4 regions of the Streptomyces kurssanovii genome follow, and region 1 is predicted to be linked to each of the others. Evidence: riboswitches for the same ligand, from Rfam matches in the RefSeq annotation. Region 1 holds a riboswitch; each other region holds the start of a gene.
What was found. Region 1 has a riboswitch for cyclic di-AMP ahead of AB0K36_RS25020 (M23 family metallopeptidase). Riboswitches for the same ligand answer to the same signal wherever they lie in the genome.
Positions count from the first base shown of each region.

Region 2: another riboswitch for cyclic di-AMP. It lies ahead of AB0K36_RS28110 (LysM peptidoglycan-binding domain-containing protein); the one in region 1 lies ahead of AB0K36_RS25020 (M23 family metallopeptidase).
Region 3: another riboswitch for cyclic di-AMP. It lies ahead of AB0K36_RS10365 (M23 family metallopeptidase); the one in region 1 lies ahead of AB0K36_RS25020 (M23 family metallopeptidase).
Region 4: another riboswitch for cyclic di-AMP. It lies ahead of AB0K36_RS01325 (C40 family peptidase); the one in region 1 lies ahead of AB0K36_RS25020 (M23 family metallopeptidase).

Region 1 is NZ_JBFAQK010000042.1:46,722-54,244, reverse strand. It holds gene AB0K36_RS25030 (PrsW family intramembrane metalloprotease) at 1-355, shown strand, start outside; gene AB0K36_RS25025 (aldo/keto reductase) at 374-1,318, opposite strand; gene AB0K36_RS25020 (M23 family metallopeptidase) at 1,447-2,490, opposite strand; cyclic di-AMP (ydaO/yuaA leader) riboswitch at 2,502-2,658, opposite strand; gene AB0K36_RS25015 (PP2C family protein-serine/threonine phosphatase) at 2,912-4,015, opposite strand; tRNA gene AB0K36_RS25010 (tRNA-Met) at 4,273-4,346, opposite strand; gene AB0K36_RS25005 (globin domain-containing protein) at 4,436-5,626, opposite strand; gene AB0K36_RS25000 (RrF2 family transcriptional regulator) at 5,709-6,152, opposite strand; gene AB0K36_RS24995 (class I SAM-dependent methyltransferase) at 6,384-7,061, shown strand; gene AB0K36_RS24990 (hypothetical protein) at 7,084-7,257, opposite strand; tRNA gene AB0K36_RS24985 (tRNA-Lys) at 7,399-7,471, opposite strand.
Region 2 is NZ_JBFAQK010000056.1:20,746-28,268, reverse strand. It holds gene AB0K36_RS28130 (response regulator transcription factor) at 1-22, opposite strand, end outside; gene AB0K36_RS28125 (SDR family NAD(P)-dependent oxidoreductase) at 53-592, opposite strand; gene AB0K36_RS28120 (helix-turn-helix transcriptional regulator) at 828-1,790, shown strand; gene AB0K36_RS28115 (hypothetical protein) at 1,894-2,136, opposite strand; gene AB0K36_RS28110 (LysM peptidoglycan-binding domain-containing protein) at 3,244-4,125, opposite strand; cyclic di-AMP (ydaO/yuaA leader) riboswitch at 4,128-4,288, opposite strand; partial or broken gene AB0K36_RS28105 (cellulose binding domain-containing protein) at 4,720-7,420, opposite strand.
Region 3 is NZ_JBFAQK010000009.1:160,212-167,734, forward strand. It holds gene AB0K36_RS10360 (alpha-galactosidase) at 1-1,918, shown strand, start outside; cyclic di-AMP (ydaO/yuaA leader) riboswitch at 2,429-2,604, shown strand; gene AB0K36_RS10365 (M23 family metallopeptidase) at 2,607-3,524, shown strand; gene AB0K36_RS10370 (SGNH/GDSL hydrolase family protein) at 3,695-4,486, shown strand; gene AB0K36_RS10375 (STM4011 family radical SAM protein) at 4,599-5,498, opposite strand; gene AB0K36_RS10380 (STM4012 family radical SAM protein) at 5,507-6,886, opposite strand; gene AB0K36_RS10385 (STM4013/SEN3800 family hydrolase) at 6,883-7,523, opposite strand, start outside.
Region 4 is NZ_JBFAQK010000001.1:268,279-275,801, reverse strand. It holds gene AB0K36_RS01335 (M23 family metallopeptidase) at 1-1,559, shown strand, start outside; gene pcrA (DNA helicase PcrA) at 1,732-4,167, opposite strand; cyclic di-AMP (ydaO/yuaA leader) riboswitch at 4,409-4,571, shown strand; gene AB0K36_RS01325 (C40 family peptidase) at 4,574-5,740, shown strand; gene AB0K36_RS01320 (hypothetical protein) at 5,827-6,180, opposite strand; gene AB0K36_RS01315 (C40 family peptidase) at 6,526-7,523, shown strand, end outside.

The DNA.
Region 1 (7,523 bases):
CCCGGCGTACGCGGCGGCCGGCTGGATGTCCGCTGCCGAGCCCCGCGCCCTGTCGTCGATGCGGGCGCGCACCGTGGCCAGGGACTTCGCCCGGCGGGCGTACGGCCCGGCGGCCGGGCACGCCGTGTCGGAGTACGAGGCGTTCGCGACGACGCTCGCCTTCCTGCGTCACCGGGCCCACCGGGGCGCGGCGGGTCCGGACTTCGTGGAGCGCGAGCAGGAGCTGCTGCACCATCTGTGGCAGCGCAGGGAGGTGGCGGGGCCTTCGCTGGCCTACGCCGCCCAGGCCACCGCCCGGATGCCGCTGCCGCCGCCGCACCGCGATTACAGCGGCTACAACCCCTACCGCTACTGATTCCGCGCCGGCGCGGGCTCAGGCGGACGCGGCGGTCAGTTCGGCCAGCTCGCCGTCCGTCAGGGCCAGGTCGGCTGCCGCCACCAGGGCCGGCACCTGCTCGACCGTGCGGGCGGACGCGATCGGCGCGGCCACGGTCGGCTGCGCGGCGATCCACGCCAGGGCGACGGTCGCGATCTCCACGCCACGGGCCTGCGCGATCCTGTCGAGCACGTCGAGGACCTTCAGCCCCCGCTCCGATTCGAGGTGCTTGGACGCTCCCTGGGCCCTGGCGCTGTCCACCGTGGTGCCGGGCCGGTACTTGCCGGTGAGGAAGCCGGAAGCGAGCGCGTAATAGGGGACGGCGGCGAGGCCGGCGCGGGCGGCGGTGTCCTGCAGTTCGCCCTCGTAGGTGTGGCGTGAGACCAGGTTGTAGTGGGGCTGCAGCGCCGCATACCGGGCGAGGCCCTCCCGCTCGGAGAAGGCCAGGGACGCCTGGAGCCGTTCGGTGCTGATGTTGGAGGCGCCGATCGCGCGGACCTTGCCGTCCTTCACCAGCTGGTCGAGGGCGGTGATGATCTCCTCGACGGGCACGGACGGGTCGTCGAAGTGTGTGTAGTACAGGTCGATGTGGTCGGTGCCCAGCCGGGTGAGCGACTCCTCCGCGGCCGCCTTGATGGTGGTGGCGGAGAGGCCCTTGTGACGGGGATGGGCGCCGACCTTGGTGGCGACGACGACTTCCGAGCGGTTGCCGCGGGCCGCGAGCCACTTGCCGATGAGGGTCTCCGACTCGCCGCCCTCGTTCCCGGGGGCCCACGAGGAATAACTGTCGGCGGTGTCGACGAAGTTGCCGCCTGCGGCCGTGTACGCGTCGAGGACCGCGAAGGTCCGCGCCTCGTCGGCCGTCCAGCCGAAGACGTTGCCGCCGAGAGCGAGCGGGAAGACGGTCAGGCCGGAGGAACCGAGGGTGCGCAGAGAGGTCATGCGGTGATCAACGGCCGGGCCCGTACCGGCTATTCCGGCAGCCCCGGCGTCGGGGGGTGTGCGCCAGGACTGCCGGAGACATGGATGTGCCCGGCACGGGAGGAACTGCGACCCGTACCGGGCAGGGATCAGATCGTGAGGCCCTTGTCGCGCAGCCACGCCATCGGGTCGATGCCGACGCCGCCGGCGGTGTGCACCTCGAGGTGCAGGTGCGGGCCGGTGACATTGCCGGTCGCGCCGACGCGCCCGATCGTCTCGCCGGTGGACACCTGCTGGCCCGCGCTCGCCGTCATCGAGGAGAGGTGGGCGTACAGGACCTCGGTGCCGTCCTCGAGTTCGAGGACGATGCGGTAGCCGTAGGAGCCGGACCAGCCCGCGGACTTGACCGTGCCGCCGTGCACCGCCTTGACCGGGGTCCCGGTCGGTGCGGCGAAGTCCAGGCCGGTGTGCTGTCCGGAGGACCACATCGCGCCGGACTCACCGTAGGTGGAGGTGATCGTGTAGGAGGAGGTGGGAAGGGAGAAGCTCCGGGCGAGCTCGGCGAGACGCGCGGCCTCCGCCGCCGCCCGCGCGGCCTCCTCCGCCTTGCGCTTCTCCTCGGCGGCCTTGGCCTCGGCCGCGCTCTGCTGCTTCTCGGCGGCGGCCGCCGCCTGTTCGGCGGCGAGCGCCTCCGCGGCCGCCTTCGCCTCGGCGTCGGCCTCTGCCTGCTGCTGCTCGGCCTGCTGGAGGATCCGGGCGCGCAGGGCCTCGCCGGAGCCGGCGGCCTGTGCCTGGCCGGCACCGGCGTCGGCGACCGTGGTCGCGGCGGTGAGCGGCGCCGCCTGCACGTCGCCGTCGGAGTCGTCCGAGTCGGAGATCAGGGATCCCACGCCGGGAAGTGACTTGGCGTCAGGAAGCTTGTCCGTGATGGAATCGGGAAGGGAGATGGAGACCGCCGGCTTGTCCTGCGCGGTGGCTATGCCACCCGCGCCGACCGCGGCGATGACGCCGACTCCGAGCACCGTGGAGCTGCGGGCGATTCCGCCGCGCTGCTTGATGACACGGTGCCGGCCGCGCACGGGGCGGACGGAGTCCTCTGTGGGGTTCCATTCCTCCCAGGTCCGCTCGGGGGCGTCGGCACTGAAACGTTCGGACGCGAAGCGGGCCTCGGGGGCAGGCATGTTGGACGCCACGAAGGCGTACTCCTTTCCTTCCTTCTCGCCTACCGGGTTAGCTGACGGGTTCGGAGCAGGAAGGTCTCCTACGGGCGCCCTCGACCGCGGACTGAGCGGCAAAGGGTGACCGATTCACCCCAATTAGTGGTTCCCCGGTTCCCTTGCGGGATTCGGCACGTGCGCACGGCGCCGCCTCTGCGACGGCTGGGACGACCGCACTGCGTTATCGAACGTTAATAGACGGCGGGGCCGGATTCCAAGCTGTTCCGGGTGATCATTAACGACTTCGGCCGGGACTTACCCGGACAGAATCGGCCGGAACCGGGCGAGTTGATCAAACACCGGAGGGCGTCACGATTCTGATCGGGCATCACATGCTCTGCGGACGGCTCCCCTTCGACTACGGAGCGTGCACACCGCCTCCATCGGGCGCGTGATGTCACGCGGACCTGTCGCGGCCGCCCGGCTCCGGCGGAACCACCGGCACCGTCCGGCGCCGTTCCGGCTGCCCCTCCGCCGGCCTGCCGACGGCCAGCAGTGCCATGTCGTCGCTCGAACCGCCGCCGGTGTACCGGCGTACGTCGTCGACCAGCGCGTCCAGCAGCTCCGCCGGCCCGGGGAAGAGACGTCCGGCGAGCCGTTCCACCGGGTCGTAGAAGACGCCGCGCGCGTCCCGCGCCTCCGTCACCCCGTCCGTGTAGAGGAGCAGCGTCGCCCCGTCGGGCAGCGGGTACTCGTCCGCCCGGTCGGGCCACGCCGCCAGGTCACCCATCCCCAGCGGCAGCGCCGCCTGCGCCGGCGCGAGGACGTCCAGAGCCCCGTCGGCGTGCAGCACCAGCGGCTCGGGATGCCCCCGGTTCACCAGCCGCACCAGGGCCCGGCCGCGCGGGATCTCACCCAGTACCGCGGTGGTGAACCCCTCCACGGCGTCCAGCCCTTCCCGCCTGGTGCCCTCCCGTTTGAGGGCTCGCTCCAGCCGCTGCGCCACGCCCTCCAGGGAGCGCTCCTGCTCCGCGGCCTCACGGAACGCGCCGATGAGCACGGCCACCGTCCCCACCGCCCCCAGCCCCTTGCCCCGCACATCGCCGACCAGGAGGCGCACGCCGTGAGGCGTGTCCTGCACCGCGAAGAGGTCGCCGCCGATGAACGCGCCCGCCTGCGCCGCCTCGTACCGGGCGGCGATGTGCAGACCGCCGATCCGGTCGGCCGGCGCGGGCAGCACCGCCCGCTGCGCGGTCTCCGCGATCACCCGGGCAGAGGCGAGCCGCTCACCGCTGCGCCGCACGAGAATGTTGATGAACAGCGCGAGAGCGACGACGGTGACCACCGTGGTCGTCTCGGTGAGCACCGTGATCTGAAAGAAGCTCCGGTTGACGGCATGGAGGATGCTCAGGGCCAGAACCGCGGCGATCCCGGTCAGCAGCGTCGCCAGCCATGACAGGACAGGCGCCGCGACGAGCGGGGCGGCGGCATAAAGAGGTACGGCGGTGAACCGGGGCGGGGTCAGTACGTCGAAGACCACCCCGCCGACGATCATCGCCATGGGCAACGCGCGGACGAACCACGGGGCTCTTCTGGCGCCGCCCTGATCTCGCCACTCCTGGCCCAAAGGTGGTCTCCTGCCGGGTCCTACCGGGTCCGCTGACGGCTGCGGACAGTACCGCGCCCCCCTCAGGCTGAAGGCCGACGCGCCGCGGGGCGACTTCCGGTCGCCCGACCGGGCGACGGTCGTGGCGCTGCGGAAAAGCCACCGGCCCGGTGGTCGATCTTCTCGATCGACCACCGGGCCGGTGTCATCAGTAGCGGGGACAGGATTTGAACCTGCGACCTCTGGGTTATGAGCCCAGCGAGCTACCGAGCTGCTCCACCCCGCGTCGGTGAACACAACCTTACGCCATGCAGAGCAAGATCCGTACCAATGACGAGGGGCGCCGGGCGAAGGCCGGAAAACCTCCGCCGCCGGCTACTCCTGACCGAGCCAGAGGTCGGGCCCGAACACCTCGTAGTGCACGGCCTCGGCGGGCACGCCACGGCGCAGCAGATCACCCCGTACGGCGCGCATGAACGGCAAGGGGCCGCACAGATACGCCGTGAGTCCCTCGGGAAGGTCCAGAGCGCCGATGTCGGCCTGCCCGGTCGCCGCACCGGCGTCGCCGCCGGTCTCGTACCAGAGGTGGAGGGATGCCGAAGGCAGGGCGTCGACGAGGCGGCGCAACTCCTCACGGTGGGCGTGGTCCGCCGCGCTGCGGTCGGCGTGCACCACGACGACCTGACGGGTGGAACCGGTGGCGGCGAGGTGGTCGAGCATGGCGAGCATCGGCGTGCTGCCGATGCCGGCGGACGCCAGCAGCAGCGGGCCCTCGTCCTCGGCCAGCACCAGATCGCCGAAGGGCACGGACACCGTCAGCAGATCCCCGGCGCGCGCGGTCTCGTGGAGCCACGAGGAGACCTCACCCTGCGGACCGGCCGCGCCCCGCACCCGCTTGACGGTGATGCGCCACTGCGGCCTGCCGGGGGCGGCGGAGAGGCTGTACTGACGTATCTGCCGGGCCCCGTCGGGGAGTTCGGCCTGGACACTGACGTACTGACCGGGCCTGAAGGCGCCTGCGGGAGATCCGTCGGCCGGCTGAATCAGGAACGAGACCACGTCGGGCGTCTGTTCGCGCCGCTCGACGATCTCCATGCTGCGCCACACCTCGCCGTCGGCGGTGCCGGCCTCCTGGTAGAGGCGTGACTCCGCGGCGATCAAGGCGTTTGCCATCAGCCAGTAGACCTCGTCCCAGGCGGCGGCGACCTCGGCGGTGACGGCGTCGCCCAGGACCTCCACGATCGCCGCGAACAGGTGCTGGTGCACGAGCTTGTACTGGCCGGAGGTGACGCCCAGGGAGGCGTGCTTGTTGGCGATCCGCGCCAGCATGGCGTCCGGCCGGTCGTCGGGCCGCTCGAGCAGCATGCCCGCGAAGGCGGCGATCGAGCCGGCCAGTGCCTGCTTCTGCTCCCCGTTGGCCTGGTTGCCCCGGTTGAAGAAGTCACGCAGCAGCTCGGGCCGGTCGTCGAACAGCTTGCGGTAGAAGAGCTCGGTGATGTCACCGATGGCGGCTCCGACGACGGGGAGGGTGGCCCGGACGACCGGGACGGACTGCTCGGAGAGCACGACTACTCCTTAAATTGGTATGCGATGGGCGTATTAAAAGCCGTCGTTCCGGAACCCCGGAGGGCACGGCTTCAGCTTGGTTTCATCCGGTGCGGCGACCCGAGAGCCCGACCAGGACCGGCCCGGCCGGCGAAGCCACCAGATCGGCCACCGTCAGCGGGTCCAGGGCGGCATGGAAGGCCTCCTGCGCGTCCCGCAGCGCCCGCCGCAGCCGGCAGGCACCGCGCAGGGGGCACGGCGCATCACCCTCGCAGGTGACCACTTCGCCCTCCCCCTCCAGCTCCCGCACCAGCCATCCGACGGAGGCCCGCCGACCGAGCGCGGTCAGCTCGAGCCCTCCGCCCCGCCCTCGCCGGGCGTCCAGGACGCCGAGGCGCTGCAGCCGGGCGATCGCCTTGGCCATGTGCGCGTATGGAACGTTCATCTCCTCCGCCACCTCGCGGGTGGTCAGAGGCCCGCCCTGCTCGGAGACCGCGAGGCGCATGACGGCGCGGAGCGCCAGATCGGTGAACTTGGTCAGTCGCACGAGGCGACGCTAACAAACACGCATCTGAGAGTCGTATTTGGGGTCCCGCTTTCCGCCGAGCCACCCCGGAATCCGCACCGCCCACCCGCCGCGGGGCTCCGACACCCGGCGCAGAAGCCGGGTGCCGGAGCGGAACACCCTCTGATGCTCGTCCTGATGCCCGTCCGCCTGACACAGAGCAGCGGCGGCGCGAACATGGGACACCCAAGGCGGCCTCCGAAAGGTACTTTCGTGACAAACGGGAACAGCGACGCCGACTACGAGGGCATCCGCCCCGACCGCAGGGACCAGGCTGAGGCCTTCGACGCCATCGGCGACAGCTACGACGACGCCTTCCCGCACAAGGAGGGCCAGGTCTCCGCCGGCGAATGGCTGGCCGGGGCGCTGTCCCCCGGGGCGCGGGTGCTGGACCTCGGCTGCGGCACCGGAGTGCCGACCGCGCGGCGGCTGACGGATGCCGGATTCGAGGTCGTGGGCGTCGACCTGTCCAAAGAGATGGTGAGACTCGCCCGGGCGAACGTGCCCGAAGGTACGTTCCACCAGCTCGACATCGCGGACCTCCGTCCGGGCGGCCCCGCGGATCTGGGCCGCTTCGACGCGGTCACGGCCTTCTTCTCCCTGCTCATGCTTCCCCGCCCCGAGATCCCCGAGGCCCTGCGGACCGTCCACCACCTGCTGGTCCCCGGCGGCCTGTTCGTGATCTCGATGGTGGAGGCGGACATGGACAACCGCGCGATCCCGTTCCTCGGAAAGAGCATCCGGGTGTCCGGCTATCTCCGCGAGGAGCTGCACAAGGTCGTCGAGCAGGACTTCGAGATCCTCAAGGAGTCCTCGTACACCTACGCCCCGGCGATCAGCGACGTGCCGCCCGAGGAGCAGGTCTTCCTCTGCTGCCGGCGACGCGACTGAGCGTTTCTCCGGACGTGCGCCGTCACTTCGGCGACCGACCGCCGGGGTCCTCGTTCGTGGTGTCCTGCCGCGGAACGGTGTACTCGTGCCCGCACTTGCCGCAGAGGTACCGCTTCGCCTCGTGCTCCACGTCTCCCGTCCTGGTGATGTCGTGCTGGATGCCGGTCGTGTGGTCGCAGTCGACTTCGAGTGCCATGGCTCCACCTCCCGATCCCAGTGTGCGCGGGTTCCAGGGGTGCCTGCCTCCGGGCCGTCCAGTGGGTACGGCTGGCTGCCGAAGCCGGTCGGAAACAAGATCAGCCCCAGGCCAGAACCTTCCTGACCTGGGGCTGAGCGGTAGGCCGTGTGGGACTCGAACCCACAACCAACGGATTAAAAGTCCGCTGCTCTGCCAATTGAGCTAACGGCCCTCGACACAACACCCCTGAGCATAACCAAAGAGATCCCCGGAACCGATCGGGT
Region 2 (7,523 bases), on a different contig from region 1:
CGACGACGACGCGAATGGACATGTCCTACCCCCGTGACGATGTGATGGATGTTCAGGCGGACCGTCTGCGGTCCGGGGTGCGGGTCAGAACCGCTACGAGCCGTTCGACCGCCGAACGGGCCGGCTCGTCGTCGCACCGGGTGGCCGACGTGGCGGCTCGAGGGCCCGGGTCGACCTCGATGTGCGGTGCGCCCTCGGGCAGCGCCCGGGCCACGGCCGCCGACACGGCGTGGAAGGTCTCCACGAGCCGGTCGGTCGCGCCGCACCTCGGGACGACGACGATCGAGGCACTGACGGGCCCGAGGTCCGCGGAGATCTGGCCGGGCAGCCCGGCAACCGCGTCGGTGTCCTCGGCGTCCACCTGGTAGGGCAGTGCCACGTGTCCGATGCCGGCGAGCTCCTTGCAGAGAAAGGCGGCGTTGGTGGCCGCGTCGTCACCGCGCCCCGGATGCCCGGCCCCGACCACGGCGACCGCCGCACCCGCGGCGCAGAGCCGTGCGGTGATGGCCCTCCCGATGCCCGTGGTGGCGTCGACGACCAGAACGACGCAGCCGTCGAGCGGCGCGGACGCGTAGGACGCTGCGATGGACACGGCCGGCTCCTTCGGGAGTTCGCGACAGACTTGGGACGGTCCTGATTCCTGCCGCCCTGTCAAGAAGATCGATCAGCGGGTAACGTGCGGAAAGCGTGCAGAGGGTGAAAGGAACTCACTGTCGGCGGATGTGTGCGGGTCGGCCGAAGGGCGTTCCGAGGGGCCCTGAACACGTGGATGAATAAACGTTCAACCGTGGTCAAGGGGGAAACACCACGTGGATGAAGTTTCGTCATTGGATCAAGAGACCCTCGCGGTCTACCGCGCGATCCTGTTCCACAAGGAATACGACCCGAAACGGCTCGCGGACCTGGTGGACAGCACATCCGAGGAAGTCGAGGCGGCACTCGACCGGCTGTCCCAACTCTCCCTCCTCGCGCCCTCCCAAGTCGCTCCCGGCCAACTGCGGGCGGTGAACCCGTCGCTCGGCCTGAAGGTCCTGCTCCAGCGGGAAGAACGTGAACTGGCCTGGCGCCAGCAGCGGATCGAACAGAACCGTGCCGCCCTAGCCGCGCTCGCCGCCGAATACACCGCCTCCGGCTGGGCCGGAAACCTCGACGGCACGGAGCATCTCGACAACGTCGACGACATCCGGATCCGCCTCGAGGCCCTCGCCGAGTCCTGCACGCGGGAGTCTCTCGCGTTCCACCCCGACAACACCCTCACCGAGGGATCGGTCGAGGCGGGCCGGCCCCTCAACGAGCGGGCGCTCGCACGCGGTGTGCGCTTCCGCTCCATCTATCTGGACAGCGTCGCCAACGACCGCGTCACCAAGGCGCACGCCCAGTGGATGGCGGAGCGGCAGAGCGAGATACGGACCTCGCCGACCCTGCCGATGCGGCTGCTCATCGTCGACACGTCGGCCGCGATCGTCGCCGGCCTCCCCGGCCAGGCCCAGCCTTCGGCACTGCTGTTCAGCAGTCCCCCGGTGGTCCTCGCCATGCGGGCGCTGTTCGAGGCGTACTGGGAGCACGCGAGCCCCATGGACGCCCCGGTCTCCCGGGCCGGCGGACTGACCCCGCAGGAGCGCAAGTTGCTCCAGCTGCTCGCCACCGGACTCACCGACGAGGCCGTGGCGAGGGCACTGGGCATCGGGGTGCGCACCGAGCGGCGCATCGTGGCCGAACTCATGGAACGGCTCGGGGCGTCCAGCCGCTTCGAGGCCGGCGTGCAGGCCACCCGGCGGGAGTGGATCTGACGCCGGTCCCTGCGGGCCGCCGGCACGGTGCCCGCGACGGTCCTCGCGGAACCGGGGGTCCTCATCGTCGTCATCGCTGTCGTCATCGTCGGCTCCGGTGCGGTTACGGCCAGACGAAGTCGTCGGGCGCGCCCGGCCGCCCCGGGAGACCGGGAAGCGAGGGCAGGGAGGGCCACACGATGTCGTCCGGCAGGTCCGGCGGCGTCGGCCAGACGAAGTCGTCCGTGGAGGCCGGCGCCGTCCGCGGCGCCTCGGCCGCCTGCGCCGGGGAGGCCAGCAGGATGCCGCCCAGGAACGCGGCGGCGACGGCGGATGCGGCGGCGGTACAACGGGTGGCACGGGACATGGAGGGTCTCCATTCGTGAGTACGGGTGCGGCGTACGTTCCGTTCCGGTGTCCTGTGGCGGCCGGTCCGTTGCTGCCGTCCGGCGCCTGACATGAGGTAATCACCGGGAGGGGCCGGCTGTCCGTATTCAGCCAGGCCAGGAAGCTGCACGGCAGGGAGTTGCCTGGCGCCGCCGGGCGCGCGCGCCGGATCGCGGGGCGCGCCCCGCGCGCCTCTCGTACTCCTGTGACCTGCGCCTTTCGGCCGCACGGCCCTGGTACTCGGTCCGTCGGCGGCGTGTTCGCGCCGCACCCCGTCGACATCGGCGCGGACACATCAACGCGCCATCGTCCGCCGGAGCCGTCGCCTCCACGATGGCACACGGCCCCTCGGGAGCCGCTCGAGAGCCACTCGAGCCGCCTCCGGACAGCCGCGACCGCGGTTCCGGGCGCGGCCGGTCGCTTCCCTCCCAGCCCGGTCGCCCCCGCCGGCGCCCCGGCTCCGGACCGCGGCCGGACGCTGCCCGTCCGAGGCCGGACGCACCCGCCGGTGCCACGGTTCCGGGGCGGGCCCGGTCGCTGCCCGACCGAGGCCGGCCGCACCCCGCCGGTGCCACGGTTCCGGGGCGGGCCCGGTCGCTGCCCGACCGAGGCCGGCCGCACCCGCCGGTGCCACGGTTCCGGGCCGAGGCCGGTCGCACCCCGCCGGTGCCGCGGTTCCGGGCCGAGGCCGGACGCTCCCCGCCGGTGCCGCCCGCGCCGGCCTCCCGGTGGCACGCGGGCGCCCCGTGCCGCGCGGCGCTCTCACCTCACCGGCGGACGCCAGGTAGGCGGCTGGACGACGAGCCGGCCAGTGCGAACGCCGATGCGGCACGCGCGGACGGGTTCGCCGTCCTGTGCCGCACGCGCGGACGGCACGCACGGGGCGGCACGAGCCGACGGGCACGTGCGGGGCGGGCACGTAGGGGGCGGCCCGTGCGGGCGGACCCGTGCGGGCGGGCACGTCGTCCCATGCGGCGCACGCGCGCAGTTCCGGGCACGCCACAGGCCGGTGCCCGGGACGCCGTAGGGCGTCCCGGGCACCGGCCCGTCAGGTGGAGGCGGCCGATCAGCCGCCGCTCGGGTCCCGTCAGTAGGGGCCGTTCACGTTGTCGATCGAGCCGTACCGGTCGGCGGCGTAGTTGCACGCGGCGGTGATGTTGGCGACCGGGTCGTACAGGTCGAAGGACGTGCCCTCGACGTGGTAGGCGTCGAAGGTGGGCTGGATGACCTGGAGCAGACCCTTGGAGGGCGTGCCGTTGATGGCGTTGATGTCCCAGTTGTTGATGGCCAGCGGGTTGCCGGAGGACTCACGCATGATGTTGCGGTGGATGCCTTCGTAGCTTCCCGGGATGCCGTGCCGGCCCATGATGTCCAGCGACTCGCGGATCCAGCCGTCGAGGTTGTTCGCGTAGGCCGGCTTCGCGGGGGCAGCGGCGGCCTTCGCCGCCGGGGCGCTCTTGCGCTCGGAACGGTCCGCGCGGGCGGTGTCGGCGGCGCGCTCGGAGGTCTCCGCCTCTTCCGCGGCCTTCGGGGCGGCCTTCGCCTTGGCCTGCGGCTTCGCCTTCGGCTCGGCCTCGGCCTTGGCCTTGGCCTTGGCGCCGATCGTCAGCTCGAGCCCGGGGTGAATCAGCGCCGGGTCCGCTCCGACGGCCTTCCGGTTGTCCTTGTAGAGCTGCTTCCAGCCGCCGTTCAGGGAATGCTCTTCGGCGATCTTGTAAAGCGAGTCACCGGCGACCACGGAATACGTGACGGTGCCGGCCTTCTGCGCGACGGCCTGCGCGGCCGCGGCGACGGTCGTGGCGGGGGCCACAGCCCGCTCCGCCGCGACGGGGGCCGCCACGGGTGCCGCCTGAGCAGCGGTGCCGCCGATGAGCGGCAGGGCGAGCGCGGCGCCGCCCGTGCCGGCTGCGACGAGTCCGCGGGTCAGTGAACGGGACTTGGGACGACGGTGCTTACCCTTTGCGGGCATGGCGAATTCCTCTCCGTCGCCTGCGAGGTGAGCTGTCGGGTTCGGGCTGGAGATGCCCGGCCGCAGGTGAATGCGGCTTAACCCCGAGCCGTTCCGGATTCCGGTTCGGCGACTTACCTGGTTCCCCCGCTCCTGCCGTACGTGAAGTGAGTGCGGTTGCGGTTTCCGGACGGCGGCAGGATTCGGCGGTCCACCCGGATTGACGGTGACCGTAAGCGAGAGCGTCCCCGCGAAACAAGTGCCGAATTCCACACCACAATCCGAATGGGGCCTCCATGGGCGGATTTTCAATTTGTCAGTTCCGCGTCAAGGAACTCAAAGCCCTTCGCGGGAAAGGGAAGTACCGCTTCCGGGATCTTCGCCCCGGCCGTCGGCCGGGTGACCGACATCACGGGCTCTCCGTGCAACCGTCCGGACCGCCATAGCGTCGCAAGAACGCCAACTCGCAACAACAAGACTCAATTGGACTTAACGAGTAAGACGGTAAAACAAGCCATATTGGACATCAGGCGTCGAACGCGCCCTCCGGCGAGGCCGATCGGTCACGGGTTCCTGGCCGGCACGCCCGCCGGCCAGGAACCGGACCTCATCTCCTCAGCTCCCTGTGGTGCAGGTCTCACCACCCGAGGCGAACGCCGCCGGTGCGGTGTTGCGGCCCGACCAGCTGCCGGTGAATCCGAACGACACCGACGCGCCGGCGGCCACCTTGCCGTTCCAGGAGACGTTCTCGGCCGTCACCTCGGCGCCGCTCTGCCGAGGGGCGGCGTTCCACATCTGACCGACCTTCTGCCCGTCGGGGAAGCTCCAGCGCAGCTGCCAGCCGTCCAGGGCGGCGCTGCCCGTGTTGGTCAGCGTCACATCGGCCTGGAAGCCGCCGGACCACTGGTTGGTGATCTTGTAGGTGACCGAGCATCCCGCGCCCCCGGGCGGGTCCGGGTCGGGGTCGGGCCCGGGATCGGTACCGCCACCGTCCGACGACTCGCCGTACTGGATGCCGCGCCCGTTGGTCGACACGTACACCCGCCCGTAGACCCGCGGGTCGCCGGTGATCGAGGCGCCGGTCCAGCCCCACTGGTGCGCGTCGTCGTTGATCCGCGTCCAGTCGGCGCCGCCGTTCGTGGACCGGAAGATGCCGCGCACCCCGCCGATCTTCGCGCTGACGAAGACCGTCTGGTACGAGGCGCCGGGAGCCGCCTTGCCGAAGCCCACGGCGTCCGCCTGCTCGACCCCCTCGACCCTCCGGAAGGTCGCGCCCGAGTCGGTCGAGTGCCACAGCCCGTAGGTCCCCGAGGCCGTGCCGCCCGCGAGCCATACGTCGCCCTCCAGGCCGGGCACGGCCTTGAAGCGGACGTTGCCCTCCTGCGGCAGACCGCTCGACGCCCTGGCGGTGAACGTGGCGCCGCCGTCCTGCGACACGTAGAAGGTGCCGGCCTTGTACCCGTAGAACTTCTTCGGGTTCCGGCGGTCCGACTCGACCGTCGCGCCGGCGGGGATCCCCGTGGACGGCTTCCACGAGTTGCCGTACCCGGTGGTGTGGTGCACTCCGGTGCCGTCCGGGCTCCAGACGAAGCCGCTGCCGTCCGCGGCGGCGGCGACCGTGCCTCCGCCCGTCACGCCCGAAGGCTGGGAGGCCTGGAACCAGTTGGCCCCGTTGTCCGTGGAGAAGCCGATGTGCGGGGCGGCGTCGGCGTTGCCGACCCGTACGACCGTGGCCGGCGCCGCCTCCGCGAAGTCCAGGCTCGTGGTCGACGAGAGGTTCGGCGAGGTGAACATCAGAGGCGGCACGGCGTCGAGGTCGGTGTGCCGGAAGCCGCCGATGTCACCGAGGGCGCTCAGCAGCGGCGCACCCGACGGCGGGCTCACCAGGTCGTTGACGGCCGTCTCCTCGAGCCCCTTCACCATGGGCGTGATGGTGATCCGGCCGCCGGAGTCCCAGGTCCGCAGATTCTCGGTGCCGTAGACGGTGGCTCCCGTGCCGTACATCATCCGGTCCGAGTCGAACGGGTCGATCTCCAGCGCCTCCGTCATCCAGCCCAGCTTGGGCGTGACCTCGGGAGGGGACGGGTTCGCGCCCCAGGAGAGCCAGGGCACGGACGAGACGTCCTGCGTGTAGCGGAAGGAGCGGTCGGGGTAACTGGTGTAGTCCCACGCCCTGGTCCAGGTCTCACCGCTGTCCGTGGAACGGAAGATCTGCGTGTCGGGCCACCAGGAGCTGTAGGCCGTGGCCATCAGGGTGCCGGGCCGCTGCCGGTCCACGCTCAGCCCGCTGAAGCCGGAGTAGGTGTCGGCCTCGGCGGTCGGGCTGGTGTCCTTCCACTCGCCGGTCGCCGTGTCGTAGCGCGCGATACGGCCCTTGGCCCCGTCGTACGGGCCGCCGGTGTCGCTGAGGGTCAGATGGAGATGGCCGGTCGCGGAGTCGAGGACGCCCTTGTGGGCCAGATAGCCCGTGGGCTGTCCGGCGATCCGTGACCAGGTGGCACCGCCGTCCGTCGAGCGGTAGACGGTGTTCTCCTTGTCGGCGACCCCGACGTAGATGTCCTGTGTGGCACTGCCCGCCCTGCCGGAGCGCTCGTCGAAGGTCACCCATACGACGCCCTGGTTGTCGTTCGCGTAGCCGCTGGTGTCGGTCGGATCCTGGGCGTAGTTGCCGGGGTTCGGGAAGGCGGTCACCTTCGACCAGGTCACCCCCCGAGTCGGTGGACCGCCAGAGCCCGTGGCCGCTGGGGGCCCCGAGATAGAGCACGGAGTTCTTGTTGGGGTCCACCGCGAGCCGCTCGCCCATGCCGCGACCGGGCATGTTGCCGCCGAGCTTGAAGGGCAGGGTGGTGGCCTGCCAGCTGGCGCCCCGGTCGGAGGAACGCAGGACGGCGCCGTTGGTGGGGTCCCAGCTGTTGGTGTACGTGCCCACCGCGGCGTACACCTTGTCCGGGTCCACCGTGTCGGAGGCGAGGCTCACGACCCCGGTCCAGCCCCATCGGTCCCAGTCGACCCAGTCGAGCAGGGGGGTCCACTCCTTGCCCGCCTCGTTCCAGCGGTAGGCGCCGCCGATGTCGGTGCGGGCGTACGCGAGGTCCTTCTCGGAGCGGTTGAAGACGATGCCCGGCACGAAGCCGCCGCCGTCGATGCGCACGTTCTTCCAGGTGTAGGTGTCCGCGGCCGTCGACACATCGGATGGTTCGGCGGCGGGGGCGGCTTCGCCCGAGCGTGCCGCGGCCGGGCTGCCTGCGGTGAACAGCCCGGCGGTCAGGGCGAACGCCGCCAGTAAGGCGGCGAGTGGTCTGGCGCTTCTGCGCACGGAAACGTCCTCTCCGAGCAGGACCGCCGAGGGCGGCGGTACGAGTGGTATACGGAGGTGGGAGCGCTCCCAATGCGGACGATGGTAGCGGGGTGAGCCCGGC
Region 3 (7,523 bases), on a different contig from region 1:
CGAGTCGCCGCTCGACGGCCGCGAGGAGTACCCCGTCGAAGGCGGCCCGCGCTTCGTGCGCCCGGCACTGTCGGTCAGGACCGAGGGCGTCCGGGGCACGCAATGGGCCTTCGCCGGCTGGACCGCCGAGGACGACGAGCTGAGGCTGCGTTTCCGTGACGAGCTGGTGGGCCTGGGCCTGACTCTCCACTACCGCATGCGCGACGACAGCGATGTGATCGAACGCTGGGTCACCGTCGCCCACGAGGGCACCGGGCCGGACCTCGAACTGCTGCGGGCCGATGCCGCCGCCTGGACGCTGCCGCTGCGGGAGGGATGGCGGCTCTCCCAGCTGCACGGCCGCTGGGCCGCCGAGTCGCGCCTCGTGCGCGACACGCTCCCGTACGGGGAGACGGCGATCGGCAGCCGGCGCGGTCACACCGGTCACCAGCACCTGCCCTGGGTGGCCCTGGACGCGGAAGGCGCCACCGAGGAGCACGGCGAGGTGTACGGCTGCGCCCTCGGCTGGTCCGGATCGTGGCGGATCTCCGTGCAGCGGCTGCCGGACGGGGCCGTACAGATCACCGGAGGGGCGGGACACGACGACTCGGGGCTCCTGCGGCTCGCCCCGGGCGGGACGTACACCTCACCCGTCTTCGCCGGACTCCGGAGCGAGGGGGGCTTCGGCGGGGCGAGCAGGGCGTGGCACGCATGGCAGATGGCCCACGTGATTCCCGGCGCCGACCGGGTGCGGCCGGTGCTCTACAACTCGTGGGAGGCCACCGGCTTCGACATCTCGCAGCGGCAGCAGTCGGCGCTCGCCCGGCGGGCCGCCGCGATGGGGGTCGAGCTGTTCGTCGTGGACGACGGCTGGTTCGGGCAGCGCACCGGCGACCGGTCCGGGCTCGGCGACTGGACGCCGAACCCGGACCGCTTCCCCGAGGGGCTGGGACCGCTGGCCGCCGAAGTCCACGCGCTCGGTATGCAGTTCGGCATCTGGGTGGAGCCGGAGATGGTCAACGAGGACAGTGACCTCTACCGGGCGCACCCCGACTGGGTCCAGCACCATCCGGGGCGGACGAGAACCGAGTTCCGCAACCAGCTGGTGCTCAACCTCGCGCGCGAAGACGTACGGGCGTACCTGTGGCAGCAGCTCGACACACTGCTCTCGGGCACGCCCGTCGACTACGTGAAGTGGGACTTCAACCGCTGCTTCACCGATGCGGGCTGGCCCGGGGAGCCGTACCCGCAGAAGCTCTGGACCGAGCACGTCGAAGGCTTCTACGGCCTGCTGGACCGGCTGCGGGCGGCGCATCCCACGGTCGCCTTCGAGTCCTGCTCCGGTGGGGGCGGCAGGATCGATCTGGGGGTCCTCGCCCGCACCGACCAGGTGTGGACATCGGACAACACGGACCCGCTGGACCGGCTGGCCGTCCAGCACGGCTTCAGCCAGCTGCACCCGGCCCGGGTCATGGCGGCCTGGGTCACCGACAGCCCCAACGTCCAGCTCAACGGTCGCCGCAGCAGTCTGCGCTTCCGGTTCGTGAGCGCCATGGCCGGGGTGCTGGGCGTCGGGGGAGACCTCGCGGCATGGAGCGAGGCGGAGCTGGCAGAGGCACGCGACTGGGTCCGGCTCTACAAGGAGATCAGGCCGCTGGTCCAGCACGGCGAGCTGTACCGGCTGCGGGCCCCCGAGGGGGGTCTCAGCGCCGTGCAGTACGTACGGGGCGAGGAGACGGTGGTGCTCGCGCTGCTCCAGGCCCAGCGCTACGGCGAGCGGCCGCCGGCGCTCCGGCTGCGCGGCATCGAGGCGACGGCGGCCTACGTGTGCGTGGACACCGGAACGGTCCACCAGGGCGGGGTGCTGCTTCACCATGGAATTCACACCGGGCTGAAGGGCGATTTCGACGCCAAGGTGATCCGGCTACGGCGAATGTGATCACCGGCCTCAATTCGCCTTACCGGTAAGGGACCGGCGGGAATTGCGAAACGGGCCCGGCGGCCGACGGTGACGGAAACGGCGGCCGCGTGGAAGGCGAGGGGGAAGGAGACGGGAAGGAGCCCCTGGCCGGGCAGCTGGAAGTGACCGGTCTCACGGCTCTCGTCACCAGGCGGCGAAGTGGGGCAAGGGTGGCGGGATTTGATGGGCAAGTGCGGGACTAGATGTCTAAATGCTGCTTCTGTCCGAAATGGCGGGTTGCGCATAACGTGCCCCGTAACAAGGGGAGATGGGTTCCGGCTCGTGAGCAGCGTCATATCCGTGACGTTCCGTGGCCGGGGTGCTGAGGTGAATTCCGTTGCCGGCAAGGTGATTGGCCCTCTCTTGTCGACGGAGGGTGACCGGGAATCCGCAGGGGGCGGGGCTGCGGTCATTGATCGTGGAAAATCGCGGCTTGTCCCACGCTGCCCGACTCGCCTACGGTCACGCTCAATCCGGACGGACCGCCTAATCCTGCCGCCGCCCGGAATTCGAACCTATCCACGCGTGGCAGGAGCGGGGGACCCAGGTAGTACGCCGTATCCGGATAATCCGGACGGCTTGGGGTGAAGTCGCACCAAGTGCGCGACCGGGCATCTCCAGCCCGAACCCGACAGCTCACCTCGTAGGCGCCGGAGAGGAATGCGCCATGCCCGCGAAGGGTAAGCACCGCCGTCCCAAGACCAACCCGATCACCCGCGGCTTCGTCGTCGCCGGTACGGGTGGCGCCGCCATCGCGCTCCCGCTGTTCGGCGCCACCACGGCCAACGCCGCCCCGGCGGCGGCCCCGGCCGTGACGGAGAAGACCGCCGCTGCTCCGGCCTCCGCGCCTGCGGCCGCCCCGGCCGCCAAGAAGGCCCCGAAGGCGTACACGGTCGTCGCCGGGGACTACCTGTCGAAGATCGCCGAGGAGCAGGACGTCCGCGGAGGCTGGAAGCAGCTCTTCAACGACAACCGCCGTGTCATCGGTGCCGACCCGTCGCTGATCCACCCGGGTCTGGAGCTGACGATCGGCGCGAAGAACAAGGCGAAGAACGACCCGGAGCCCCGTTCCGAGTCGCAGACCCGCCCGTCGCGCGACGACTCGCGGTCCGCCGCGCCGGAGGCCGAGGCTCCGCAGGCGAAGGCTCCCGCCAAGGAGGCCGCGCCCGCTTCGTCCGGTTCCGGCTTCAGCGCCCCCGTGGACGCGGGCGTCACCACCCAGTACCGGGCCTCCGGTGCCATGTGGTCCAGCGGTTACCACACCGGTGTCGACTTCGCCGCCGCCTCCGGCAGCTCCGTCAAGGCCATCGGCGCGGGTACCGTCGTCTCCGCCGGCTGGGGTGGTGCGTACGGCAACGAGGTCGTCATCCAGCACACGGACGGCACCTACTCCCAGTACGCCCACCTCTCCTCGCTCGCCGTCTCCAGCGGCCAGTCGGTGACCGGTGGTCAGCAGATCGGGCTGTCCGGTTCGACCGGCAACTCCTCCGGTCCGCACCTGCACTTCGAGGTCCGCACCGGCCCCTCCTACGGTTCGGACATCGACCCGCTGGCCTACCTGCGCGAGCACGGCGTCTCCCTCTGAGCCGTCCCGCCGCACGCCGTTCGCCGGCAAGTCCCCGTTCCGCTTCAGGTGGAGCGGGGGCTTCCGCGTATTCCGGTGTGGCCGAAACGTGACGGGTGGTAAAGATCACGGCGCGTCAACCCCTCCTTACGGTCGCGTAGGTCACATCCATGCAGGAAAGATGTGCTCCCGTGGCAGACGATTCGAGAACAGAGAACAGTGGCGCATTCGGGTCGTACGCGGCGATCGGTGACAGCTTCACCGAGGGCGTGGGGGACCCGGGCCCCGACGGGAGATTCGTCGGATGGGCGGACCGGTTCGCCGTCCTGCTCGCCGACCGGATGCCGGAGCACTCCTTCCGGTACGCCAACCTCGCCGTGCGCGGCCGCCTCCTCGACCAGATCGTCGAGGAGCAGGTGCCGAGGGCACGCGAGCTCGCGCCGGACCTGGTGACCTTCTGCGCCGGCGGCAACGACATCATCCGGCCCGGCTCCGACCCCGACGACGTCGCGGAACGCTTCGAACGCGCGGTGGCCGACCTCGCCGGTTCCGTCGGCACCGTCATGGTGACCACCGGTTTCGACACCCGGGACGTGCCGGTCCTGCGGCATCTGCGCGGCAAGATCGCCACGTACACCGCCCACGTACGGGCCATCGCCGACCGGTACGACTGCCCCGTGCTGGACCTGTGGTCGCTCAAGTCCGTCCAGGACCGGCGTGCTTGGGACGCCGACCGGCTCCACCTGTCACCCGAGGGGCACACCAGGGTCGCGCTGCGCGCCGCACAGGTCCTCGGGATCGAGGTGCCCGCCGATCCCGATCAGCCGTGGCCGCCGCTGCCCCCGCGAGGGACGTTCGAGGTGCGCCGGGACGACATCCAGTGGGCACGCGAGTATCTGGTGCCCTGGATCGGGCGACGGCTCCGCGGCGAGAGCTCCGGTGATCATGTGGAGGCCAAGCGCCCCGACCTGCTGCCGCTCTGAGGTCCACGGCGACCCCGTACGGGTCGAACCGGCCGACTACTCCATGCTCCGCGCGGAGCGGCCCGGCGGCGCACCGATGTGGGTGCGGGGCGACGACATGGGCCCCGACCGGTCACCTGAACGGCCGGACCGGTCCTGGCCGAGGAGGGGCGGACGGGGACGCCGGGGGAGTCGGCGACGGGATCCGTTCGAGGACTCCGCCGGCGAAGACGTCGTACAGCGGCAGCGTCTCCAGGTGGACGTACCCGATGTGGCAGTCGCACACGGCGAGGGGGCAGGCCCGGGGGCGCAGTGCGCGGCGGTACGAGCCGTCGTAGAGATTGCCGAGCTCCGCGCGGACGAAGTGGCAGCGGCGCACGGTCCCCTCGCCGTCCACCGAGACGACGCTCTCGCCCGTGCGGCACGGCAGGCCCGCGGAACGGTGCGGGTGGCGGCTGTAGGGGAAGAGCGGATCCAGCTCCGTCCAGGCCTGTGCCTCCGCGTCGGAGAGCTCGTGTCCCTCGGGCGCGTTCACCCACAGATAGACATGGCCGGGCAGGTCGGCGCGGAGCCTGCGCGCCTCCTCGAGATGGCCGGGGAAGCCGACGATGCCCACGCTGAAACGGATCTCCCGCCGTATCAGATCCCGACATTTGCTGATGAACCGGTCATAAGGCGTCTGGCCGGGATGGTACGTGCACCACAGGGCGAGGGTCTCCGGAGACGCCTCCGCCAGCCAGTCGGTCCGGCAGCTCAGATTCGTCTGGATCGCGACCCGGCGGATGTGCGGCACGTGCGACAACTCCGTCAGCGTCCGCCGGTACCAGGAGCGGACCAGGCCCTCTCCCCACGGCGTGAACAGGACCGACAGCCGGTCTCCGGTCTGCGCGGCGGCCCACCCCGCGAAGCGCTCCAGCGCGGCACGGTCCGCGCGCAGCTGCTCCCGGCTGTCGCGGCGCTTCGCGAACGGACAGTAGGGGCAGTCGTAGTCGCAGGACGACAACGGGCCCCGGTACAGCACGGTCAGATCCATGGACCCGCTCACTTCAGCTCGTACGAGGCCATGGCCGCCCGGACCGCGGGCGAGAACAGCTCGGGGCCCAGGGCGTCCGAATGAGCGAGCCCTTCCGGCGACAGCCTCAGCCGCCCGGGCGCGGCGGCCGTGTCGAGCCAGCCGCGGGCGGCGAACCGCTCCAGCTCCGCGGAGAAATGGCCGGCGGGAACCACGCCGAACCGCTCGCGGTAGCCGGCCACGTCCATCCCCTCGGCCTGGAGCAGCGACTGGAGCAGGTGCCGGCGGCGTGCCTCGTCCTCGTCGACCCGCCGGCCCACCTCCGCCCGGGAGAAGTCCTCCGTCGTCGTGAAGTCGTCGATGATGCGGCGTATCTGGCCCATGTCGACGGCGTAGTCGAAGGAGTAGTGGAGGGCCGAGGTGTAGGAGCGGGCGCCACAGCCCAGACCGATCATGCCGTCCGTCTGGCAGGCGTGGTCGTCGGAGGCCGAGGGGGGCGCGCCCCTGCGGCGGAACATCCGCATGGACACCTGCTCGTACCCGCGGGCGAGGAGATGGTCGCGGCCCGCGCGGTACAGACGCAGCCGCTGCTCGTCCCAGGCGGCGTCGCCCGCCGCGCCCAGCCGGCCCAGACCGGTCAGCGGGCGCACGTAGAGCGGGTAGAGATACAGCTCCTCCGGCTCCCAGCCGAGGGCGGCGTCGAGCGACGAGAGCCACGTTCGTTCGGTCTGACCGTCGATGCCGTAGATGAGGTCGATGTTGAGGACGGGGATCCCCGCCTCCCGTATCCGTCCGAGGGCGGCCTCCACATCGGCACGGCGCTGCGGTCGCACCGCGGCCCTCGCCTCCGCGTCGACGAAACTCTGCACGCCGATGCTGACCCTGGTCGTGCCGCGTTCGGCGAGCACGGCCAGCCGGTCCGCGGTCGCCGTGGCGGGCGACGTCTCCACCGACAACGGCACCGCGGTCAGGTCGGCGCCCATCCGCTTCTCCGCGATGTCGCAGAGCCGCTCCAGTTCCGCGGCCGTCAGGAACGTCGGCGTGCCGCCGCCGAACGCGGCCGCCGCGAACCGCACCGGGGTGCCGTCCCCGAGGGCCTCGCGCACGGCGACCGCCTGGCGGTCGAGTGCGTCGAGGTAGCGCCCGGTCAGCTCGTCAGGGGCGCCGATCCTGGTGAACAGGTTGCAGAAACCGCACCGGACCTCGCAGAACGGAATGTGCAGATACAGCGAGAGAGCGTCCTTGGGCTCCCGTGCCCACAGTGCGCGCAGCGCCGGCCGGTCCTCGAGGGGCCGGTAGGCCGTCTTGTGCGGATAGGCGTAGACGTAGCTCTGGTACGGGCGCGGAGAGCCGGGGCCGGAGAGGGCTGTCGCCGGGGCTGTCACGGGGCGCGACGCGGGGGTGCTCATGCGGAGGCCTCAAGGAAGAAGTGGGCGTAGGGGACGGTCCAGACGGCCTCGTGGCCGAGGCGGTGGCCGGTGAAACCACCGTCGCCGTACGCCGTGCCGTGGTCGGAGCAGACGATCGCGAAACACCTGCGGCGGCTGCTCGCGGCGGCGAACAGCCGCCCGATGTGACGGTCGACGTACTCGAGCGCCGCGGCGTGCGTCTCCCGGGAGTCACCGTCGTCCCGGGTCGCTCCCGGCAGGTGGAACCAGTTGGGCTGGTGCAGGGAGGGCACGTTGACGAACAGGAACAGCCTGCGCTCGCGCGGCAGGGAGGCCACGACCTGCTCCGCCCGTTCCACCTGCGCCTCGAAGGACGTCGGTGAGGCGACGGAGAACGAGGGCTCCCAGTGGCTCTCCTGGAACATCCCCGGCAGCACGGACCCGAGCGGGCCCTGCTTGTTGAAGAATCCGACTCCGCCGACGCATACGGTGCGGTAGCCGGCCCCGGCCAGGGCGGAGACGAGGTCGGGGGTGTCGAAGACGAACGTGCGTCCCGCGGTGGTCTCACTGCCGGCGAAACGGGCGGCGAACAGCCTCGGATGGGGCCCCTGTTCGGCCGGCGTGGGCAGGAACCCGGCGAACATCGCCTGGTGGGAGG
Region 4 (7,523 bases), on a different contig from region 1:
ACGCCGGGTACGGCGGGTACGCCACCGGCAGCTTCGACTCCGACCCGCTCTTCGGCGCCCTGCCGGGCAGTTACGAAGCGGGCCACAGCGGCCAGTACGACTCGTCCCAGTGGAACGCCGGCGGCGACGGAAGCACCGGGCACGACGCCTATGCGACGGCCCAGCAGACCCAACAGCCCCAGTACGACGCGCAGTACGAGCAGCAGCAGTACGCGCAGTACGACACCACCGGCCAGTGGGACGCGAGCGCCTGGAACGAGGCGGGCGGCACCGGCCAGTACGAGACGGCCGCCGCGGCCTTCGCCTACGACGCGACCGGCCAGTGGGCGCCCGGCACCTTCGACAGCGGTACCTACGACGCCACGGCCTGGAACTCCGCGACGGCGACGCCCGAAGGGCTCGTCCCGCAACAGTTCGTGCCGGAGCAGGAGTTCACCCCGCAGGCCGAGTACGAGACGTACGAGAACTACGGCGCGTACGGGACGGGCGACGCATACGACCCGGTCCCGGCGTACGAGACCGGCGAAGCGCACGAGACGGGCGAAGCGTACGAGACCGGCCCGGGGTACGAAGCAGGCGATGCTTACGGCTACACCTTCGAGGCCCAGCAGGACGCCGAGCCCGAGGCCGCCCAGACGGACGCTGCAAACGGCTACGAGTCGGAGTACGGCGCTGAAACCGACGCCGAGCCGGACGACGCACCGCAGAGCGACGACGTTCCGGACCACGACGCGCTGACCCGAACCATGACCGCCGTGCCGGCCGTGACCGCCGCACCCGTCTCCTCCCGCCCGGTCCGCCGCTCCGGCGGCAGCCGCGGCCGCCGTCGCACCCCCGCCAAGCGATCGGCGCTCCTCACCGTCGCCGTTCCCTCCGCCTGTGTCATGGGCGTCGCCGGTATCGCCGCCGCGTCCGTCAGCGGCCTCGGCAGCGAGAGCGGGACGAAGGACGACAAGAGCAACGTGGCCGCCACCGACCCCGCCTCGGTGCAGCCGGTCGCCGCCAACAACGCCATGGACACGCAGCTCGCCGCGCTCAGCGCCGACGCCCGTGACTTCGGCGACCGGGCCTCCCGCACCCAGGAACGCATCGACCTCAAGGCGCGCCAGGCGGCGGAGAAGAAGAAGCGCGAGGAAGAGGCGGCCCGCCGCGAGGCGCTCCGCCCCAAGTTCGTACTGCCGGTGAAGCAGGACGGACTCAGCGCGTACTACGGCCAGTCCGGCGTCAACTGGATGTCCCTGCACAGCGGCATCGACTTCCCCGTCCAGTACGGCACCGAGGTCATGGCCGCGACGGACGGCACCGTCCGTACCCAGTGGAACAGCGCCTACGGCAACATGGCCATCGTGACCGCGGCCGACGGCACGGAGACCTGGTACTGCCACCTGAGCAGCACCAAGATCCGCAGCGGCTACGTCAAGGCCGGTGACGTCATCGCCTACTCGGGCAACTCGGGCAACTCCACCGGACCGCACCTCCACTTCGAGGTCCGTCCCGGCGGCGGCGCGGCCATAGACCCGCTGCCGTGGCTGCGCAGCCACGGCCTCGATCCCGCGTAGACCCGTCCGGCCCGGCGAAAGCCGCGTCAATCCTGCCGGCAGCGGCGGCTGTCGGCGTGCGCACACGCGCACGGTCGTCGGGACAGCCTTCCGCGTACGCCTGACGTACGTGTCCTGGCATCTCCGGCATACGCGCCCGCCCCCGCAGGGGACGGGCACCGTCGTCAGAGCGTCAGAGCTTCTCGACCGGGGCGTACCTGAGCAGCAGCCGCTTCGGCTTCTCGTCCCCGAAGTCGATCGTCGCCTGTGCCTCGGACCCCGACCCCTTGACCTCGACCACGGTCCCCAGGCCGAACTGGTCGTGCGTGACCCGGTCGCCCACCACCAGCGAGATCACCGGCTTGTCGCTCGTACGCCGCGTGGCGAAGCCGGACGCGCCGCCGCGTGAACGTGAGGAGGACAGCGAGGACGCGATGCCGGACGTCGGTCCGGCGGGGGCCGCCATCGGCCCCGTCCGCTTCCAGGTCAGATGCTGGCCGGGGATCTCCTCGAGGAACCGCGACGGCGGGTTGTACGACGGCTGTCCCCAGGCGCTGCGCATCGAGGACCGCGTCAGATAGAGCCGCTCACGGGCGCGGGTGATGCCCACGTAGGCCAGGCGCCGCTCCTCCTCCAGCTCCTTCGTCTGCCCGAGGGCCCGCATGTGCGGGAAGACGCCGTCCTCCATGCCGGTGAGGAACACGACCGGGAATTCGAGGCCCTTCGCGGTGTGCAGGGTCATCAGCGTGATGACGCCGGTGCCCTCTTCGTCCTCGTCGGGGATCTGGTCGGAGTCGGCGACGAGCGCCACCTGCTCGAGGAATTCGGCGAGTGTGCCGGTGCCCTCCTCCTCACCGCGGGCCTGCTCGAACTCGAGCGCCACGGCGGCCAGTTCCTGGAGGTTCTCGATGCGCGTCTCGTCCTGGGGGTCCGTGGACGCCTGGAGTTCGGCCAGGTAGCCGGTCCGCTCCAGCACGGCCTCGAGCACGACGGCCGGACCCGCGCCCGAGTCGACGATCGTGCGCAGCTCCTCCATCAGCACGTTGAACCGCTTGACCGCGTTGGCCGAGCGGGCCGCCATGCCGTACGCCTCGTCGACGCGGCGCAGCGCCTGCGGGAAGGTGATCTTCTCGCGCAGCGCGAGGGCGTCGATCATCGCCTCCGCGCGGTCGCCGATGCCGCGCTTGGGCACGTTCAGGATGCGGCGCAGCGGGACGTTGTCCTCGGGGTTGGCGAGTACCCGCAGGTAGGCCAGCACATCGCGGACCTCCTTGCGCTCGTAGAAGCGCACACCGCCGACGACCTTGTAGGGCAGGCCGACGCGGATGAAGATCTCCTCGAAGACACGCGACTGGGCGTTCGTGCGGTAGAAGACGGCGACGTCACCGGCCTTCGCCTCGCCCGCGTCCGTGAGCCGGTCGATCTCGTCGGCGACGAACTGGGCCTCGTCGTGCTCGGTGTCCGCGACATAGCCGGTGATCTGGGCGCCGGCGCCGGCGTTCGTCCACAGGTTCTTGGGGCGGCGGGACTCGTTGCGCTCGATGACGGCGTTGGCGGCGGAGAGGATCGTCTGGGTGGAGCGGTAGTTCTGCTCCAGCAGGATCGTCGTCGCGTCCGGGTAGTCCTCCTCGAACTGGAGGATGTTGCGGATGGTCGCACCGCGGAAGGCGTAGATCGACTGGTCGGCGTCACCGACGACGCACAGCTCCGCCGGCTCCAGGTCCTCGTACCCCTTGCCCACCAGCTCGCGCACGAGTGTGTACTGAGCGTGGTTGGTGTCCTGGTACTCGTCGACGAGGACGTGCCGGAAGCGGCGGCGGTAGTGCTCGGCGACGTCCGGGAAGGCCTGGAGCAGATGGACCGTCGTCATGATGATGTCGTCGAAGTCCAGGGCGTTGGCCTCGCGCAGCCGCGCCTGGTACATCCGGTACGCCTCGGCGAGCGTCTTCTCGAAACCGTCCTGAGCCTGGTCGGCGAAGGTCTCCTCGTCGATCAGCTCGTTCTTCAGGTTCGAGATCTTGGCGCTGAAGGACTTCGGCGGGAACTTCTTCGGGTCGAGGTCCAGATCGCGGCAGACGAGCGACATCAGGCGCTTCGAGTCCGCAGCGTCGTAGATCGAGAACGACGAGGTGAAGCCCAGCTTCTTGGACTCGCGGCGCAGGATGCGCACGCACGCGCTGTGGAAGGTCATGACCCACATCGCGTTGGCGCGTGGCCCCACCAGCTGCTCGACGCGTTCCTTCATCTCGCCGGCGGCCTTGTTGGTGAAGGTGATCGCCAGTATCTGGCCGGGGTGGACCCGGCGCGTGCCCAGCAGGTGGGCGATCCGGTGGGTGAGCACCCGGGTCTTGCCGGAGCCGGCGCCGGCCACGATGAGCAGCGGTGACCCTGTGTGCACGACGGCGGCGCGCTGCTGCTCGTTCAGCCCGTCGAGCAGGGCGGCGGGGTCCACGACGGGGCGCGGGGCGCCGTCGCGGTAGTACCCGTCGCGGGCCGGAGGCACGTCGAAGGCGCCCTGGAAGAGGTCGTCCGGAAGCTGCTCCGGAGCCGGGTCCTCGGGCGGCGGCGGGGGCCCGTCCGCGTCGGGCCGGAGGTCCGCCAGGAAGCTGTCGTCAAAGAGGCTGCTCATCGCTTAACGAGTCTAGGCGGCCGGACCGACAACCGTGGCCGCACCGGGACACCGGCGCACGCAACGGTATGTGACAGGGCGGATCCGCCGGGCGACCGACGGCCGGACCGGCGGCCCGCCGCCGAAAAAGGTCACGAAAATGTATCGGACATATCGAACATCAACCTTCACAGCAGACGCACGAGTTGGCTAGCGTGCTCGACCAGGCGGCCCGCACCCCTCCCGGCGAACCACGCCGAACGGGCGGCCTGCGCCGAATCCGGGCTTCTCCCGAGGGAGTTCGGAACCGGGGACCCACCAAGCACCACCGGGGTGAATCGGACCGTGCCCCCGCTCGGTCCGTAGGGCGTCTTCCGTTCGCCCGAACCCGACAGCTAACCCGGTAGGCGGTCCACGGAAGAAGGAGATGCCGGCCTTGGCGTCGCATCGCAAGCCCCGCAGCCGTACCGCAAAACCGTCCACCGCCGTCGGATTCACCACGGCCGCCCTCGCCGGTGTGACGCTGCTCTCCACACAGAGCGCCACCGCCGCGCCGTCCGACCCGAAGCCCAGCATCGAAGAGGTGCAGAAGAAGGTCGACGACCTCTACCGGCAGGCGGGCAGCGCGACGCAGGAGTTCAACAAGGCCAAGGAAGCCACGGCGGAGAAGCGCCAGGAGGTCGACCAGCTGCTCGACGAGGCCGCCAAGCGCACCGAGAAGCTGAACGAGTCCCGCCGCGCCCTCGGCAACTACGCGGCCGCGCAGTACCGCACCGGTTCCGTCACCCCCACCGCCGCGCTGATGTTCGCGGACAGCCCCCAGGCGTACTTCGACCAGACCCAGTTGATGGACCGGATGACGGACCAGCAGCGCAGGGCCGTCAGCGAGTACGAGACCGAGCGGGCCGCGGCCGCGAAGCAGCGCGCGGAGGCCACCAAGCGCCTCGAGTCCCTCACGGACTCCCAGGAGGCCCTGCGCACCAGCAAGCAGACGGTGCAGACCAAGCTCGCGGAGGCACGCGCCCTGCTCTCGGAGCTGACGGCCGAGGAGAAGGCGCGCCTCGCCGCGATCGAGCGGGAGAAGGAAGAGGAGGCGCGCCGCAAGGCCGAGGCCAAGGCGAAGGCGGAGGCAGCGGCCCGGGCGGAGGCCGAGCGGCAGCAGCAGGAGCGCGAGACCGCCCCCGACACGGGCACCACCGACCCGGGCACCGACACCGGCACCGGCACGGACGACGGCACCTACGCGGCCAAGGCGGACAAGGTCCTCGCGTTCGCCCGTGCCCAGATCGGCAAGCCGTACGTCTGGGGCGCGACGGGCCCGAGCTCGTACGACTGCTCCGGCCTCACCGCGGCCGCGTGGAAGGCGGCGGGGGTGGACCTGCCGCGCACCACCTGGGACCAGGTGAAGGTCGGCACCCGTGTCGAGACGGCCGACCTGCTCCCCGGTGACCTGGTCTTCTTCTACGACGACATCAGCCACGTCGGCATCTACATCGGCGACGGCAAGATGATCCACGCGCCCAAGCCGGGCACGAACGTCCGCGAGGAGTCCATCTACTACATGCCGATCTACGGCAGCGTCCGCCCCGCCTGAAGCCCCGCGGGAGCGACGCGAGGTGCCCCGGTGCACCGGTGCCCGGGCGGCCGAGCCGCCCGGGCACCGTCATGTCCGCGCGCGGGTCAGGTCCAGAGCGTGGCGATGAAGATGTTGGCCACGGTCAGGCCGCCCACCGCGCCGAAGAGCGCCTTGTCGACCTTCTCCTCGTCCCGCTTGACGTACACGAGGCCGAGGATCACGACCAGGACCGCCAGCTTGACGCCGATCTTGAGGTTGTCGACGGTCTGGTCGTCCGCCTGATTCAGACCCACCAGGGCCACACCCGTGACCAGCATGGTCAGCGCGCCGTGCAGCATCGCGGGGTTGAAGCGGGCGGTGCCCTCGCCCATCGCCTTCATCTGGGTCAGGAACCCGCCCAGCAACGAGGCGATACCGATGATGTGCAGTGCGACGAAGACATTGATGAGTACGTCCATGGCCCGGAGCCTAGCCCGGCCCATACCACCGTCCGCCGGGCAGGTGGCCCTGTCCGCCGCATCGGTCGGGGGACCGACGCGATGCGCGTCCGCGACGACGGCCGGCCGTTCATCAACGGTTGCCGGACGCCCATTTTCGGAGATTTACGGTCGTTGTGTCCCGCCCACCCCGGCGCGGTCCTAGCGTCCTGCCCCAGGTGGCCGACTCCCCGCGAGCCGTCGTACAGCCGGACGGCACTCGGCCGCCACCGCCGGAAGGTCCTGCGGCGGACCGCTTCCCCCCTGTGCGGCCCGCCGCCGGACGCGGTGCGGCGGCAGGGACGACGGAAGGACGTGGAAGCCCTCGTGGCAGCACACCGGGAACACCGAAAGCCCCGTGAGCGCCGGCTCGACGGACCGGCCGCCCGTACCGCGCTCTCCCTCGCCCTGGCAGGCGCGGCGGCCACGACCGCGTTCGACGGCACGGGACACGCGGAACCGGGCCTCACCCCGGCGCAGATCCAGGCCAGGGTCGACAGGCTGTACCAGGAGGCTGAGGTCGCCACCGAGAAGCACAACGGCGCCAGGGAACGGGCGGAGAGCGCCCGCAGATCACTGGACTCGCTGCGCGACGAGGCGGCGCGCCGGACCGAACGCCTCAACACGTCCCGCAACGCCCTCGGTTCCCTCGCCACCGCCCAGTACCGTGACGGCGGCATGGACCCCGGTCTGCGCCTCGCCCTGACCTCCGACCCGGAGGAGTACCTCCGGCGCGCCGCCCTCGCGGAACGGGCCGGGGCGCTGCAGGCCGCCGCGGTCTCCGACGTGCGGCGTCAGTTGAGGGATCTCGCACAGCTCAAGGCCCAGGCCGGTGACCGTGTCGCCGAACTCGAGGCGCGCCGCGAGGAACTGGCCGGCCACAAGGCCGCCGTGCGGAGCAAACTCGCCGCCGCGGAACGCCTGCTGGCCCGGCTGACCGCCGAGCAGCGGGCCCGGTACAACGGCGGCACGGCATCGGACGGACCGGCGCGGGCGGACCGCGCCGGCACCCCGCGCGGCACCCTGAAGGCCCCGAACAGCCGCGCGGCGCAGGCCGTCGCCTACGCGTACGGAGCGATCGGCAAGCCCTACGTGTGGGGCGCGACGGGCCCCGGGTCCTACGACTGCTCCGGGCTGACGCAGGCCGCCTGGCGTTCCGCCGGGGTCTCGCTGCCGCGCACCACATACACCCAGATCAACGCCGGCGCGCGGGTGCCCCGTTCCCAACTCGCGCCGGGTGACCTGGTCTTCTTCTACTCCGGCGTCTCGCACGTCGGCCTCTACATCGGCGGCGGGCAGATGATCCACGCCCCGCGTCCCGGTGC